Regions from separate parts of the Streptomyces sp. NPDC026377 genome, predicted to be linked through region 2. Evidence: predicted binding sites of a transcription regulator. Region 2 holds the regulator's gene; the other holds the start of a gene.

Region 1 (7,731 bases), on a different contig from region 2:
GAGTGACGGTGCGAGCGGCGGCGCGGGTGCCGCGTGTGATCCATCTCGCGGTTCGGACGACTATCTCAAGCGTCCGGGCCTTCGGTTACAGTCTTGAACAACGCGGACGGCCCTCGCATGTCGGGGTCGCCGCGCGGACAAATGCCCGGGTCCCTGGACCCGGTGCCACAGCGCTCATCCAGAGGGACTGAGGGAACGGCCCGTTGAAGTCCCGGCAACCCTCCTGCCGACCGCGAGGTCACGGTGGGGAAGGTGCCAATTCCGTCTCATGGCGAAATGCGCCATGGGGAAGATGAGGAGAAAGGGCCTCGCCATCATGGCTGTGCACACCGCCGACGTAGCTGCCACCACCACCGCTGCCACCGCAAACGCCGCCACCTCCGTGGATCTCGGTCCCGCCGTCGCGCTTTCCTGCCGGGAATGCGGCGAGCGGTTCGACCTCGGCCCGATCTTCGCCTGCGCCCTGTGTTTCGGGCCGCTCGAAGTCGCGTACGACCTTCCGGCCGGTGATCCCGAAGCGCTTCGCAAGCGGATCGAAGCGGGCCCCGACAACATCTGGCGCTATGCGCCGCTGCTGCCCGTTCCGGCCAATGTGGCTGAAAAGCCCAACCTGAATCCCGGATTCACCAAGCTCGTCAAGGCCGACAACCTCGCCCGCGAGCTGGGCGTCACCGGCGGTCTCTACGTCAAGGACGACTCCGGCAACCCGACGCACTCCTTCAAGGACCGCGTCGTCGCCATCGCCGTAGAGGCCGCCCGCGCCTTCGGCTTCACCACGCTCTCCTGCTCCTCCACCGGCAACCTGGCGGGCGCGGTCGGTGCCGCCGCCGCCCGGGCGGGCCTGCGCTCGTGCGTCTTCATCCCGCACGACCTGGAGCAGGGCAAGGTCGTCATGGCCGCCGTGTACGGCGGTGAGCTGGTCGGCATCGAGGGCACCTACGACGACGTCAACCGCTTCTGCTCGGAGCTCATCGGCGACCCGCTCGGCGAGGGCTGGGGCTTCGTCAACGTGAACCTGCGCCCGTACTACGGCGAGGGCTCCAAGACGCTGGCGTACGAGATCTGCGAGCAGCTCGGCTGGCGGCTGCCCGACCAGATCGTCGTGCCGATCGCCTCCGGCTCCCAGCTCACGAAGATCGACAAGGGGCTCCAGGAGCTGATCCGGCTGGGACTCGTGGAGGACCGGCCGTACAAGATCTTCGGCGCCCAGGCCGAGGGCTGCTCGCCGGTGTCCACCGCCTTCAAGGCGGGCCACGACGTGGTCCGCCCGCAGAAGCCGGACACCATCGCCAAGTCCCTCGCCATCGGCAACCCGGCGGACGGCCCGTACGTCCTGGACATCGCCCGGCGCACCGGCGGCGCGGTGGAGGACGTCAACGACGAGCAGGTCGTGGAAGCGATCAAGCTGCTCGCCCGGACCGAGGGCATCTTCGCCGAGACGGCGGGCGGCGTGACGGTCGGTGTCACCCGCAAGCTCATCGAGGGCGGGCTTCTGGACCCGGCTCTGACTACTGTCGTCCTCAACACGGGTGACGGCCTCAAGACCCTGGACGCGGTGGCGCCGACCACCGGCCCGTCCGCGACCATCCGCCCGAGCCTGGACGCGTTCCGCGACGCCGGCCTGGCCGGCTGACTCCACCCAGCTCCCAGACGGAAGGCAGGAAGCCCCATGAGCGTCAACGTCCGCATCCCCACCATCCTCCGTACGTACACCGGCGGCAAGGCCGAGGTCGCGGCCGAGGGTGCCACCCTCGCCGAGGTCATCGCCGACCTGGAGAAGAACCACGCGGGGATCGCCGCCCGGGTCCTGGACGACCAGGGCAAGCTGCGCCGGTTCGTCAACGTGTACGTCAACGACGACGACGTCCGCTTCGAGCAGGGGCTCGAGACGGCCACGCCGGACGGCGCCGGGGTCTCGATCATTCCCGCCGTGGCGGGCGGCTGCTGAGCTACTCGGCGTTACCTGAATTGCCCCCTCCGCAAGCTAAGCGGAGGGGGCAATTCAGTGTGGTTCAGCGCGGTACAGTGGGGAAGTCCCCGTCGCCGCGCATGCCACGCGCATATGAGAACGCGACGAACGGCCGTCGAGATGCAGTCAAAGTGTTCGAGCATATTGCTCCCTAAGTGCGCTTTGCCCGGCCCGACTTGCCCCGTAATGCTGGAATAGGCGGCATTCCGCTCCCGGTCCGTGCCCGGAATTCTCGTCCGACTGACCTGTTGCAGAGGGCAGTTGGGCAGATACATTCAGCCGCGGTCGACGCGTTCCGGCGCACACCCTCTCCTGTCGGAGGGTGGAGATCTGACCCGGGTCCGCGAAGTGCGGTCCCGTGCAAGGGCCAGTAATAGGGGAGTTAGGCATGGCTCAGGGCACCGTCAAGTGGTTCAACGCGGAGAAGGGGTACGGCTTCATCGCGGTCGACGGTGGTGCGGATGTTTTCGTCCACTACAGCGCGATCCAGATGGACGGGTACCGCACCCTTGAAGAAGGTCAGCGAGTCGAGTTCGAGATCTCGCAGGGCCAGAAGGGTCCGCAGGCGGACATGGTCAAGCTCGCCGTCTGATCTCGGCGCGATCGGCCACCGACGCACACAGGCCCGTGGGGCCCGCATCCTCTGTAAATGGATGCGGGCCCCACGTGTGCGTCCGGGCCCGGCCGGTGGCCCGGCCCCCGGCGCCCGGGTGTCCGGGACCGGGCCGCGAGGGTGGGACGGCCTTGCACTCTCCGGGGTCGAGTGCTAATCATTGGCGTTAGCACTCTCCGAGTGAGAGTGACAGAACTTGGATCGGGTCAGTGAGGCCCGCGGACCGGGTGGGGCAAGGAACCACAAGGGTCGCGAGCCGTCCGTCGCGGGCACCGGCGCGGTCCACGAAGAACGCCACCCCTGTCCGGGAGGACCACTTCACATGGCCAAGATCATCGCGTTCGACGAGGAGGCACGGCGCGGTCTCGAGCGCGGGATGAACCAGCTCGCCGACGCCGTCAAGGTCACCCTTGGCCCCAAGGGCCGCAACGTCGTCCTCGAGAAGAAGTGGGGCGCCCCCACGATCACCAACGATGGTGTTTCCATCGCCAAGGAGATCGAGCTCGAGGACCCGTACGAGAAGATCGGCGCCGAGCTGGTCAAGGAAGTCGCCAAGAAGACGGACGACGTCGCCGGTGACGGTACGACCACCGCGACCGTCCTCGCCCAGGCGCTCGTGCGCGAGGGTCTGCGCAACGTGGCCGCGGGTGCCAACCCGATGGCCCTGAAGCGCGGCATCGAGAAGGCCGTCGAGGCCGTCTCCGGTGCGCTCCTGGAGCAGGCCAAGGATGTCGAGACCAAGGAGCAGATCGCTTCGACGGCCTCCATCTCCGCCGCCGACACCCAGATCGGCGAGCTCATCGCCGAGGCGATGGACAAGGTCGGCAAGGAAGGCGTCATCACGGTCGAGGAGTCCCAGACCTTCGGTCTGGAGCTCGAGCTCACCGAGGGCATGCGCTTCGACAAGGGCTACATCTCGGCGTACTTCGCGACCGACATGGAGCGCATGGAAGCCGCGCTCGACGACCCGTACATCCTGATCGTCAACTCGAAGATCGGCTCGGTCAAGGACCTGCTGCCGCTCCTCGAGAAGGTCATGCAGTCGGGCAAGCCGCTCCTGATCATCGCCGAGGACGTCGAGGGCGAGGCCCTGTCGACCCTGGTCGTGAACAAGATCCGCGGCACCTTCAAGTCCGTCGCCGTCAAGGCCCCGGGCTTCGGCGACCGCCGCAAGGCCATGCTCAACGACATCGCCATCCTCACCGGCGGCACGGTCATCTCCGAGGAGGTCGGCCTCAAGCTGGAGAACGCGGGCCTCGACCTGCTCGGCCGCGCCCGCAAGGTCGTCATCACCAAGGACGAGACCACCATCGTCGACGGTGCCGGTGACAGCGAGCAGGTCGCCGGTCGCGTGAACCAGATCCGCGCCGAGATCGAGAACTCGGACTCGGACTACGACCGCGAGAAGCTCCAGGAGCGTCTGGCGAAGCTGGCCGGCGGCGTGGCCGTCATCAAGGCCGGCGCCGCCACCGAGGTGGAGCTCAAGGAGCGCAAGCACCGCATCGAGGACGCCGTGCGCAACGCCAAGGCGGCCGTCGAGGAGGGCATCGTCGCGGGCGGTGGCGTGGCCCTGCTCCAGGCCTCCTCGGTCTTCGAGAAGCTGGACCTGTCGGGTGACGAGCTGACCGGCGCCAACGCCGTGAAGCTCGCCCTGGAGGCCCCGCTGAAGCAGATCGCCGTCAACGGTGGTCTCGAGGGTGGCGTCATCGTCGAGAAGGTCCGCAACCTGCCCGTCGGCCACGGTCTGAACGCCGCGACCGGTGAGTACGTGGACATGATCGCCGAGGGCATCATCGACCCGGCGAAGGTCACGCGCTCCGCGCTGCAGAACGCCGCGTCGATCGCCGCGCTGTTCCTCACCACCGAGGCCGTCATCGCCGACAAGCCGGAGAAGGCCGCCGCGGGCGGCGCTCCGGGCGGCATGCCGGGCGGTGACATGGACTTCTGATCCTCCCTGGAGGATCGGCAGGCCCGATTGCGTACGGAGGGCGGCACCCCACTGGGGGTGCCGCCCTTCGGCGTTCGCGGATACCGGCGGACAACCGGCCGGCCGGCGGCGGCGACCGGCGGCCCGCTACGGCAGAGCGGCCCGCAGCCGGCCCCGGGTCTCGGCCAGGCGCCGGGTCGCCGCCGCCGCGTCCAGGTCCGCGAGCAGCATCAGGATCGCCGTCTTCACCTCGCCGTCCGCCGCCTTCAGGGCCGCCTCGATCCGGTCGTCGGGCGCCTGCGTGGCCAGGGCGACGATGCGGTGGGAGCGGGCGCGCAGCTTCTCGTTGGAGGCGCGGACGTCCACCATCAGGTTCCCGTACGTCTTGCCCAGCCGGATCATCGTGATCGTCGAGATCATGTTGAGGACGAGCTTCTGGGCAGTGCCGGACTTCAGCCGGGTCGAGCCGGTCAGCAGCTCCGGGCCCACCACGACCTCGATGCGGTGCTCGGCGGCGGCGGCCAGCGCCGACCCGGCGTTGCAGGCCAGGCCGATGGTGAGGGCCCCGCGCGCCCGGGCGTGTTCGACGGCGCCCACCGCGTACGGGGTGCGGCCGGAGGCGGAGACGCCGACGACCGTGTCGAGCGCGGTCAGGGCGAGCCCGTCCAGATCGGCGGCCGCCAGCTCCCGGGAGTCCTCGGCGCCCTCGACGGAGGAGGCGAGGGCCGCATGGCCGCCCGCGATCAGCCCGACGACCTGGGAGGGGTCGGTGTTGAAGGTCGGCGGGCACTCGCTGGCGTCCAGTACGCCGAGCCGCCCGGCGGTGCCCGCGCCCGCGTACACCAGCCGCCCGCCCCGGCCCATCCGCTCGGCGGTGGCGTCGATGGCGGCGGCGATGCGCGGGAGCTGGGCGGCGACGGCGGCGGGGACCGTGGCGTCCTCGCCGTTCATGAGGCGGGCGATCTCGGCGGTCGGCAGCCGGTCGATGTCGGCGAGCTCGGGCCGGAACGCCTCGGTGGTCAGGGCGGCCAGCTGGGCGCGGAGTTCCAGTTGCGTGGAAGTCATGGCGGCGCTGCTCTTTCGTGACGTGTGCGGGGGCACCCGGGGTCAGCGGGTGCGCGGGTTGTGGCGGTGGGCGAGCGCCTCGTAGGAGGCGGCGAGCGCGGGGGCCGCCGTCTCGTACGTGCGCTGGGCGACACCGATGAACAGGCAGTCCACGACGAGGAGTTGGCTGGTGCGCGAGGACATCGCGGCCGGGCGCAGCTCGCTCTCGCGGGCGGTGGAGGTGGTCAGTATGTGGTCGGCGTACTGGGAGACCGGGCCGTCGGGGCGGCCGGTGACGGCGATGGTGGTGGCGCCCCGGTCGAAGGCGACGCGCAGCGGCTCGATGACGTCGCCGGTCGAGCCGGAGTGGGTGATGGCGACGGCCGCGTCCCCCGCGCGCAACTGCACGGCGTTGGTCACGGCGAGGTGCGGGTCGGTGTGCGCGTGCGCGATCAGGCCGATCCTCAGCAGCTTCTGGGCCAGGTCCTGGCCGACGAGCGAGGAGGCGCCGACGCCGTAGACGTCGATGCGGCGGGCCTGCGCGAGGGCGGCGACGGCCGCGCCGAGCTGGGCGGTGTCGAGGGCGGCGGCGGTGTCGGCGAGCGTCTGCTGCTCGTCGTGGGCGAGCTTGGCGACGACGTCGGCGAGGGGGTCGTCCAGGGCGATGTCGGCGGTGACGGCCGGGGCGCGCCCCGACTGCTGCTGGGCGGCGAGTCCGGCGAGCGCGAGGCGCAGATCGCGGTAGCCGGGGTAGCCGAGGAGGCGGGCCGTGCGGACCACGGTGGCCTCGCTGGTGCCGGTGAGCTCGGCGAGGCCGGTGACGGTGAGGGCGGCGCACCCGGCCGGGTCCCCGGCGACGGCCTCCGCGACGCGCTGCATCGAGCGGGTCATCGACGGTGCCAGGGTGCGCACCTTGGCCGCGAGGGCGGCGGGGGCCGGGGGAGCCGCGTCGCCGGTGAAAGTTTCCTTCACGTCGTGGTTCACCCTTGGAAGATATTTTCGCAGGTGGGGCGGGGTCAACCCCTCGGCCCGGGACGGGCGGAAGTGGGGGATGGGGTGACAATGGCTCCATGGACGACGTCGACCCCCTGGAGCAGTACCTGCACGCCGCCCGCGCCCTGGTGCTGGCGGATCTGGCCGCGCGCGACGTGGCCCAGGCCGATGTGGTCTCGCTGGTCGAGGACGCGGTGACGCATCGCCGGTGGTGGGTGGAGCAGTGGCCGGACGGGGCGTCGTACGTCGCCGGGCTGGTCGCGCAGGACGTGCAGGACGCGCTCCTGGAGAAGTACGGCCGCTGGCCCATCTGCCCCGTCTGCCACGCCGGGGACCCGCACGCCCTCGACGTGGAGCCCGAGCTCGGGCCCGATCCGCACTGGGTCTGCGGCAAGGCGGGCGTGACGGTGGCGCCGGTCGGCGGCCTGGGCACGGGCCCCCTGGCATGACGCTCTACATCGACCCGCCGACCTGGCCGGGCCATGGCCGCCTGTGGTCGCACCTGGTCAGCGATGTGTCCTACGAGGAGCTGCACGCCTTCGCGGCCGCCATCGGCTGCCCGCCGCGCGCCTTCGAGCGCGACCACTACGACGTACCCCAGTCGCGGTACGTGGACGCGGTGCGGGCCGGGGCGGTGGAGGTCGGCTCCAAGGAGCTGGTGCGGCGGCTGACGGGGGCGGGGCTGCGGCGGCCGAAGGGGCGCCCGGCGCCTTAGCCGTGGTGGTTTCGGCTGCCGGCAGCCGTCGTGGCCTCCGCGGCCGTCTTGGCCGTCGCTCGGCCGGTCGGTGGCTCAGCCGGTGAGCAGCTCCAGCTCCGTCGTCAGGTTCTCGCGGGCGCGGGTCTCCCACTCCCGGGCGCCGTACGGGGTACGGAAGAGCCTGGGCAGGGCGAGGAGCTGGCGCAGGACCTGGGCGCGGCCGGTGCGGAAGGCGTCGTCGGGGACGAAGGCGTACTCCTCGCGGACGGCGGCGGCGTACGCGGCGTACTCCTCGGGGCCGCCCGCGAGCACCGCGAGGTCCGCGTCGCACAGGACCTCGCCGTTGGTGTCGCCCTCGGCGGGGTCGTGGGTGACGGTCAGGCGTACGAGCCGGGCGACCTCGGCGGTGTCCTCGCGGCCCAACCCGGCCTCGGGCAGCGCCCGTTCGGCCAGCGCCGCGCTGCGCTCCTCGTTCTCGGACCGGTCCG
Region 2 (7,731 bases):
ACCAGGCCGAGCGCGGCGAGCGCGCGCCGGTGCCGCAGCGGCCACGTGACGTATCTCCTTGCCCCCATACGCGCCAGCGTCCCACCCCCGCGCCGGACGCGGTAGACGGCTTTACGACGCGGGGCGGAGGCCGGCCGGGGGCCGGCCTCCGCCCGCGGCCTCACGACCAGCGGCCGGTGCGTCCCATCAGCAGCGCCGCCGCGGCCGTACCCGCCGTGGAGGTGCGCAGCACGCTCGGACCGAGCAGATACGGCCGGGCGCCCGCCTCCGCGAAGAGGGCCAGCTCCTCCGGCGACACGCCCCCTTCGGGGCCCACGACCAGGACGATCTCGCCCCGGACGGGCAGCTCGGCCGTGGCCAGCGGCTCGCTCGGGACGTCGCTGCCCTCGTGCAGCACGGCGGCGAAATCAGCCGTGGCCAAAAACGCGGCAACCTGCTTGGTCGTCATCGCGTCCCGTACCTCCGGGAACCGCACCCGGCGCGACTGCTTGCCCGACTCGCGGGCCGTGGCGCGCCACTTGGCGAGGGACTTGGCGCCCCGGTCGCCCTTCCACTGCGTGATGCAGCGCGAGGCCTGCCACGGCACCACGGCGTCGACGCCCACCTCGGTCATCGTCTCGACCGCGACCTCGCCCCGGTCGCCCTTGGGCAGCGCCTGGACGACGGTGATGCGCGGCTGCGGCTCCGGCTCGTCCGTCAGCGAGTCGAGCTGGACGATCAGCCGGTCCTTGCCCTCGGTCTCCAGGACCACGCAGTCCGCCCAGGTGCCCGACCCGTCGGTGAGGACGACGTCCTCACCGGGCTTGAGCCGCTTCACGGAGACGGCGTGCCGCCCCTCGGGGCCGTCCAGGACGTACCGGCCGCCCGGCCCGGACTCGTGGAAACGCTCGACGACGAAGACCGGGGCGGTCATGACGTACTCCTCATGTGTTTCGGTTTCTCGACGCGGCGGCCACCGCTGCCAGCGCCGCGTCCATCTCGGCCGCCAGGACCTCCACCAGCTCTCCGGCGGGCAGCGCCCGCGCCAGCCGGTGCCCCTGGCCCGCCCACAGCGCCATGCCCTGGGCGTCGCCGGCCGCCGCGGCGGCCCGCCGCAGCCCGGCGGTGATCTGGTGCACCTGGGGATAGGCGGCCGGGGCGTACGGCCCGTGCTCGCGCATGAAGCGGTTGACCAGGCCACGAGCCGGGCGTCCGGAGAACGCCCGGGTCAGCTCCGTACGGACGAAGAGGGGGTTGGTCAGGGCCTGCTTGTGCAGGGCGTGCGCGCCGGACTCGGGGCAGGCCAGGAACGCCGTGCCGAGCTGCGCCGCGTCCGCGCCCGCCGCGAGCACCGCCGCGATCTGGGCTCCGCGCATCAGGCCGCCCGCCGCGACGATCGGCAGCGTCACGCTCTCGCGGACCTGGGTGATCAGCGTCAGCAGCCCGAGCCCGGAGCCGTCGGTCTGCGGGTCGTCGCGGTGCGTCGACTGGTGGCCGCCGGCCTCGGTCCCCTGGACGCACACGGCATCGGCCCCGGCGACCTGCGCGGCCAGCGCCTCGTCGGGGGTGGTCACGGTGACGACGGTGTACGTGCCGAGGGCGGCGAAGGCGGCGAGCACCTCGCGCTCGGGGCAGCCGAAGGTGAACGAGACGGCCGCGACCGGGTCCTCGCGCAGGATCGCCAGCTTGGCCTCGTAGCCGTCGTCGCCGCCGGAATCTGCGTCGCCCAGCGGTGTCCCGTACCAGGTGGCCTCGCCCGCGAGCTGGTTGCGGTACACCTCGACGACGGCCGGGTCGGTGTGCGGCGGCTGCGGCATGAACAGGTTGACCCCGAAGGGGCGCCCGGTGAGCCCGCGCAGCTGCTTGATCTCCTGGTACATGCCGTCGGCCGTCTTGTACCCGGCGGCCAGGAACCCGAGTCCGCCGGCCTCGCAGACCGCGGCGGCCAGGCCGGGGGCGGAGACGCCACCGGCCATGGGAGCCTGCACGATCGGATACCGGCAGAGATCGGTCAAAGCCATGCCCGCATCGTGCCACGGGTGCGCTCGGGCACCGAATCGCCCGTCCCGCCGTGGGCTGGGCCCCGCCCCCGTGGCCTGCGGCCGTCCTGGGCTCCGCCCCGGGTCCGGACTTCCGCCTGCGGACCGTGCGGGGTTGCTCGCGTGGTTCCCCGCGCCCCTGACTACCTGGGGACGCGGGGAACCACGCGAGCGACCGACCGCACAGCCGCAGACGAACAACCGGTCCCAACGGTCACCGACCGTTGAACGCGTCCTTCAACCGGGAGAACAGCCCCTGCTGGCCGGGCTGGAACTGGCCCGTGGGGCGCTCCTCGCCGCGCAGCTTCGCGAGCTGGCGCAGCAGATCCTCCTGCTGCGGGTCCAGCTTGGTCGGCGTGGTGACCTCGACGTGGACGATCAGGTCGCCCCGGCCGCCGCCGCGCAGATGCGTCACACCGCGCGCGTGCAGCGGGATGGACTGGCCCGACTGGGTGCCCGGGCGGATGTCCACCTCCTCCATGCCGTCCAGCGTCTGCAGCGGCACCTTGGTGCCGAGCGACGCCGCCGTCATGGGGATCGTCACCGTGCAGTGCAGATCGTCGCCGCGGCGCTGGAAGACGTCGTGGTTGAGCTCGTGGATCTCCACGTACAGATCACCGGCGGGGCCGCCGCCGGGGCCGACCTCGCCCTCGCCCGCGAGCTGGATCCGGGTGCCGTTGTCGACACCGGCCGGGATCTTGACCGTGAGCGTGCGGCGCGAGCGGATGCGGCCGTCGCCGGCGCACTCCGGGCACGGCGTGGGCACGACGGTCCCGAAGCCCTGGCACTGGGGGCAGGGGCGGGAGGTCATGACCTGGCCGAGGAAGGAGCGGGTGACCTGGGAGACCTCGCCGCGGCCGCGGCACATGTCACACGTCTGCGCCGAGGTGCCGGGAGCGGCGCCCTCGCCGGAGCAGGTCGTACAGACGACCGCCGTGTCGACCTGGATCTCCTTGGTCGTACCGAAGGCCGCCTCGTTGAGGTCGATCTCCAGCCGGATCATGGCGTCCTGGCCGCGACGGGTGCGCGAACGGGGGCCGCGCTGCGCCGCGTTGCCGAAGAACGCGTCCATGATGTCCGAGAAGTTCCCGAAGCCGCCCGCGCCGAAGCCACCGGCGCCACCACCGCCGGAGGACGACAGGGGGTCGCCTCCGAGGTCGTAGACCTGCTTCTTCTGCGGGTCCGAGAGGACCTCGTAGGCGGCGTTGATCTCCTTGAAGCGCTCCTGCGTCTTCGGGTCCGGATTCACGTCCGGGTGGAGTTCACGCGCCAGGCGCCGGAACGCCTTCTTGATCTCGTCCTGCGATGCGTCGCGGCGTACGCCCAGTACGGCGTAGTAGTCCGTGGCCACTTACGACTCCGCCAGGATCTGTCCGACGTAACGTGCCACTGCGCGTACCGCTCCCATCGTTCCGGGGTAATCCATGCGGGTCGGTCCGACCACGCCGAGTTTCGCGACGGCTTCGCCGCCCGAACCGTAGCCGACCGAGACGACGGACGTGGAGTTCAGCCCTTCGTGGGCGTTCTCATGCCCGATTCGTACGGTCATGCCCGATTCTTTGGCCTCGCCGAGCAGCTTGAGGAGCACGACCTGCTCCTCCAGCGCCTCCAGCACCGGCCGAATGGTCAGGGGGAAGTCGTGTCCGAAGCGGGTGAGATTGGCGGTGCCGCCGATCATCAGCCGTTCCTCGGTCTCCTCCACCAGGGTTTCGAGCAGGGTGGCGAGCACCGTCGAAACGGTTCCTCGGTCCTCCGGCTCGAAGGATTCGGGGAGATCCTGCACCAGCTGCGGGACGTCCGCGAAGCGGCGCCCCACCACCCGGCTGTTGAGCCGGGCCCGCAGATCCGCCAGCGAGGTCTCGCCGAACGGCGCCGGACAGTCGACCATCCGCTGCTCGACCCGTCCGGTGTCCGTGATGAGCACCAGCATCAGCCGGGCCGGGGCCAGCGACAGCAGCTCCACGTGCCGCACGGTGGACCGTGTCAGCGACGGGTACTGCACCACGGCGACCTGCCGGGTCAGCTGCGCGAGCAGCCGGACCGTGCGCGCCACCACGTCGTCGAGGTCGACGGCGCCGTCCAGGAAGTTCTGGATGGCTCGCCGCTCCGGCGACGACAGCGGCTTGACGCCCGCGAGGCGGTCGACGAAGAGCCGGTAGCCCTTGTCCGTGGGGATACGGCCCGCGCTGGTGTGGGGCTGGGCGATGAAGCCCTCCTCCTCCAGCACGGCCATGTCGTTGCGCACGGTCGCCGGCGAGACGCCCAGCTTGTGCCGCTCGGTCAGGGCCTTCGAGCCCACCGGCTCCTCGGTCCCGACGTAGTCCTGGACGATCGCGCGCAGGACTTCGAGTCTGCGTTCACTGAGCACCGCGCACACCTCCAGCTGTCGTCCCTGGCCGCTCGGCCCTGGCACTCTGCGCGTTCGAGTGCCAGCGATCCCCGGCCAGTGTACGGCCGACCGGTACACCCCTAGCAAGGGCGGCCGCCCGTGACGCTCGCGGCGCGCTCGAACGCCCCGCCCCGGCCGCCCGGGATAGCGTCGTGTCATGGACGTCCCCTGGGAAGAGTTCGGCTGGGAGCGGCTGGGCGACGGCGTGGGCCGCCGCAGGCTGCCGGGGTGGGACGCGACGGTGGGCCTGGTCGCGGGCGAGGACGCCGTCCTGCTGTACGACACGGGCTCGACCCTGCGCGAGGGCGCCGAGCTGCGCGCCCAGGCGCAGGCGCTGCTCGGGCGCCGGGTGACGCATATCGCACTGAGCCATCCGCACTTCGACCATGTGCTGGGCACGGCCGCGTTCTCGGGGGCCCAGGTGTACGGCGCGGTCGGGATCGACCGGGTCCTGGACGGGGACGCCCTGCGGACCGACGCCGTCACCCACGGGGTCCCGCCCGCGCAGGCCGCCGAGGCGGCTGACCTGCTGGTGCGCCCACACAACTTCGTGACGGGCGAGTGGACGCTGGAGCTGGGCGGGCGGCAGGTGCTGCTGGCCAACGTGGGCCCCGGCCACACCGGCCACGACCTGGCCCTGCTGGTCCCCGCCTCGCCGGGCGTGCCCGGCTCGCCCGAGATCGTCTTCTGCGGTGACCTGGTCGAGGAGTCCGGCGAGCCGCAGGCCGGGCCGGACGCGGTCCGCACCCGCTGGCCCGCCGCCCTCGACCGGCTGCTCGCCCTGGGCGGCGAGGACGCGGTGTACGTGCCGGGGCACGGGGCGGTGGTGGACGCGGCGTTCGTCCGGGCGCAGCGGGTCGGGCTCGCCGAGGAATTCGGCGTGTCATAACGGCGTACACCCATATGGGCACATGATCCACCCGTATTCTCATCGGAATGCGCAGCTACAGCCCGGACCTGACTCCGCCCTGGAAGAAGGGGACCCCGGCTCCCGAGGTGCCCGCCGAGCTCGACCTGGTCGTCGAGGAGGTGACGACCGGGTTCTGCGGGGCGGTGCTCCGCTGCGAGGCGGGGACGGTGACCCTGGAGGACCGCTTCGGCAAGCAGCGGGTGTTCCCGCTGGCGGCCCGGGGGTTCCTGCTGGAGGGCAAGGTGGTCACGCTGGTACGCCCGCCGGCGCCCACGCCCTCGCGCCCGGCGCGCACCGCCTCGGGCTCCGTGGCGGTGCCGGGGGCGCGGGCGCGGGTGGCGCGCGCGGGGCGCATCTACGTCGAGGGGCGCCACGACGCGGAGCTGGTGGAGAAGGTGTGGGGGGACGACCTGCGCATCGAGGGGGTCGTCGTCGAGTACCTGTCGGGTATCGACGACCTGCCCGCGATCGTCGCGGACTTCGCACCCGGCCCCGACGCGCGCCTCGGCGTCCTGGTCGACCACCTGGTCCCCGGCTCCAAGGAGTCCCGGATCGCCTCGGCGGTCACGGGCGAGCACGTGCTGGTGGCCGGGCACCCCTACATCGACGTGTGGGAGGCGGTGAAGCCGGCGGCCGTGGGGATCGCGGGGTGGCCGGTGGTGCCGCGGGGGGAGGACTGGAAGACGGGGGTGTGCCGGGCGCTGGGGTGGCCGGGGAACACCGGGGCGGCGTGGCAGCGGATTCTCTCCGGGGTGCGGAGTTATCGGGATCTGGAGCCGGAGTTGCTGGGGCGGGTGGAGGAACTGATCGACTTCGTGACGTCCCCCACCCCGCCCCTCCCCTAAACCCTCCGGGGGCAGGGCTCCGCCCCGAGCCCTGTTCCGCAGTGCCGGCCCGCGCCCCGGCGGGGGCCGCTCGCGCAGTTCCCCGCGCCCCTTTCGGGCCGGGGATTCGCCTGCGGACCGTGCTGGGTTGCTCGCGCAGTTCCCCGCGCCCCTGAAGATGCCGCTGCGCGGCAATCCCCTGGGCGCCCCGAAGGGGCGCATCCCAGGGGCGCGGGGAACTGCGCGGCCAGCCCACCACCGGCCCGCAGCCAAAATCCAAGGCCCGAAGGGGCGCGGGGAACTGCGCGAGCGGCCGCCACCCACCCGCCGCCGGGGCCGGGCAGGGCCGGGACCGGGGCCGGGCAGGGCCGGGACCGGGGCCGGGCAGGGCCGGGTCAGTCCACCAGGTTCCGCACCACCCCGTCCGCCAACAACCTCCCCCGCAACGTCAGCACCGCCCGCCCCTCCCCGTACGGCCCGGCCTCAAGCAGCCCGTCCGACAGGGCGCGGCGCGACGCCGCGAGACCCGCCGGGCGCAGCAGCGACAGCTCGCAGCCCTCCCGCAGCCGCAGCTCCAGCAGGATGCGCTCCACCCGGCGATCCTCCGCCGAAAGGACCTCCCGCCCCGCCCCCGGCGTACGCCCCTCCGCCAGAGCCGCCGCGTAGGCACCCGGATGCTTCACGTTCCACCACCGCACGCCCCCCACATGACTGTGCGCCCCGGGACCCGCCCCCCACCAGTCCGCGCCCCGCCAGTACAGCTCGTTGTGCAGGCAGCGGCCCGCCTCCGTGGTGGCCCAGTTCGACACCTCGTACCAGTGGAAGCCCGCCTCCGCCAGCACCGAGTCCGCGATCAGATAGCGGTCCGCGTGGACGTCGTCGTCCGTCATCGGGACCTCGCCCCGGCGGATCCGGCGCGCCAGCTGCGTACCCTCCTCGACGATCAGGGCGTACGCGGAGATGTGGTCGGGGCCCGCCCCCACCGCCGCCGCCAGCGACTCGCGCCAGTCCTGGTCCGACTCCCCTGGCGTGCCGTAGATCAGGTCGAGGTTGACGTGGTCGAAGCCCGCCGCCCGCGCCTCGGCCACGCACGCCTCGGGGCGGCCCGGCGTGTGCGTACGGTCGAGGATCTTCAGGACGTGCTGCTTGGCGCTCTGCATGCCGAAGGAGACCCGGTTGAACCCCCCGGCCCGCAACTCCTCCAGGTACGCCCGGTCCACCGACTCGGGGTTCGCCTCCGTCGTCACCTCCGCGTCGTCCGCCAGGCCGAACTCCTCGCGTACGGCCGCGAGCATCCGGACCAGGTCGGCGGCCGGGAGCAGGGTCGGGGTGCCGCCGCCCACGAAGACCGTACGGACCGGGCGCGGGTCGTCGCCGAGCACCTTGCGGGCCAGCCGGATCTCGTCGGTCAGGGTGGCCGCGTAGTTGTCCCGGGACGCCAGGACGCCGCCGGAGCCGCGCAGCTCGGTGGCGGTGTAGGTGTTGAAGTCGCAGTACCCGCAGCGCGTGGCGCAGTAGGGAACGTGCAGGTAGAAGCCGAGCGGCCGCTCCCCTGCGCCCTCCAGGGCGGAACCGGGCAGCGCCCCGTCC

The links. The regulator HrcA, encoded in region 2, represses chaperone genes, less so after heat shock. The targets are predictions, from matches to a motif close to TTNGCACTCNGNNNNNCNGAGTGCNAA.
Region 1: a site for HrcA is predicted at 2,749-2,775, ahead of groL (chaperonin GroEL). Genes of this name have one in related genera too.

What each region holds. Positions count from the first base shown of each region.
Region 1 is NZ_JBVHPV010000001.1:424,163-431,893, reverse strand. Features, by position in the region: SAM riboswitch class I at 172-299, shown strand; gene thrC (threonine synthase) at 293-1,633, shown strand; gene ACZ4MU_RS01765 (MoaD/ThiS family protein) at 1,670-1,948, shown strand; gene ACZ4MU_RS01760 (cold-shock protein) at 2,358-2,561, shown strand; gene groL (chaperonin GroEL) at 2,905-4,530, shown strand; gene murQ (N-acetylmuramic acid 6-phosphate etherase) at 4,657-5,574, opposite strand; gene ACZ4MU_RS01745 (MurR/RpiR family transcriptional regulator) at 5,617-6,537, opposite strand; gene ACZ4MU_RS01740 (hypothetical protein) at 6,624-6,995, shown strand; gene ACZ4MU_RS01735 (DUF4031 domain-containing protein) at 6,992-7,261, shown strand; gene ACZ4MU_RS01730 (HD domain-containing protein) at 7,337-7,731, opposite strand, start outside.
Region 2 is NZ_JBVHPV010000005.1:27,169-34,899, forward strand. Features, by position in the region: gene ACZ4MU_RS12745 (hypothetical protein) at 1-68, opposite strand, end outside; gene ACZ4MU_RS12750 (16S rRNA (uracil(1498)-N(3))-methyltransferase) at 161-913, opposite strand; gene ACZ4MU_RS12755 (nitronate monooxygenase) at 924-2,000, opposite strand; gene dnaJ (molecular chaperone DnaJ) at 2,233-3,369, opposite strand; gene hrcA (heat-inducible transcriptional repressor HrcA) at 3,370-4,386, opposite strand; gene ACZ4MU_RS12770 (MBL fold metallo-hydrolase) at 4,565-5,296, shown strand; gene ACZ4MU_RS12775 (DUF3097 domain-containing protein) at 5,344-6,162, shown strand; gene hemW (radical SAM family heme chaperone HemW) at 6,537-7,731, opposite strand, start outside.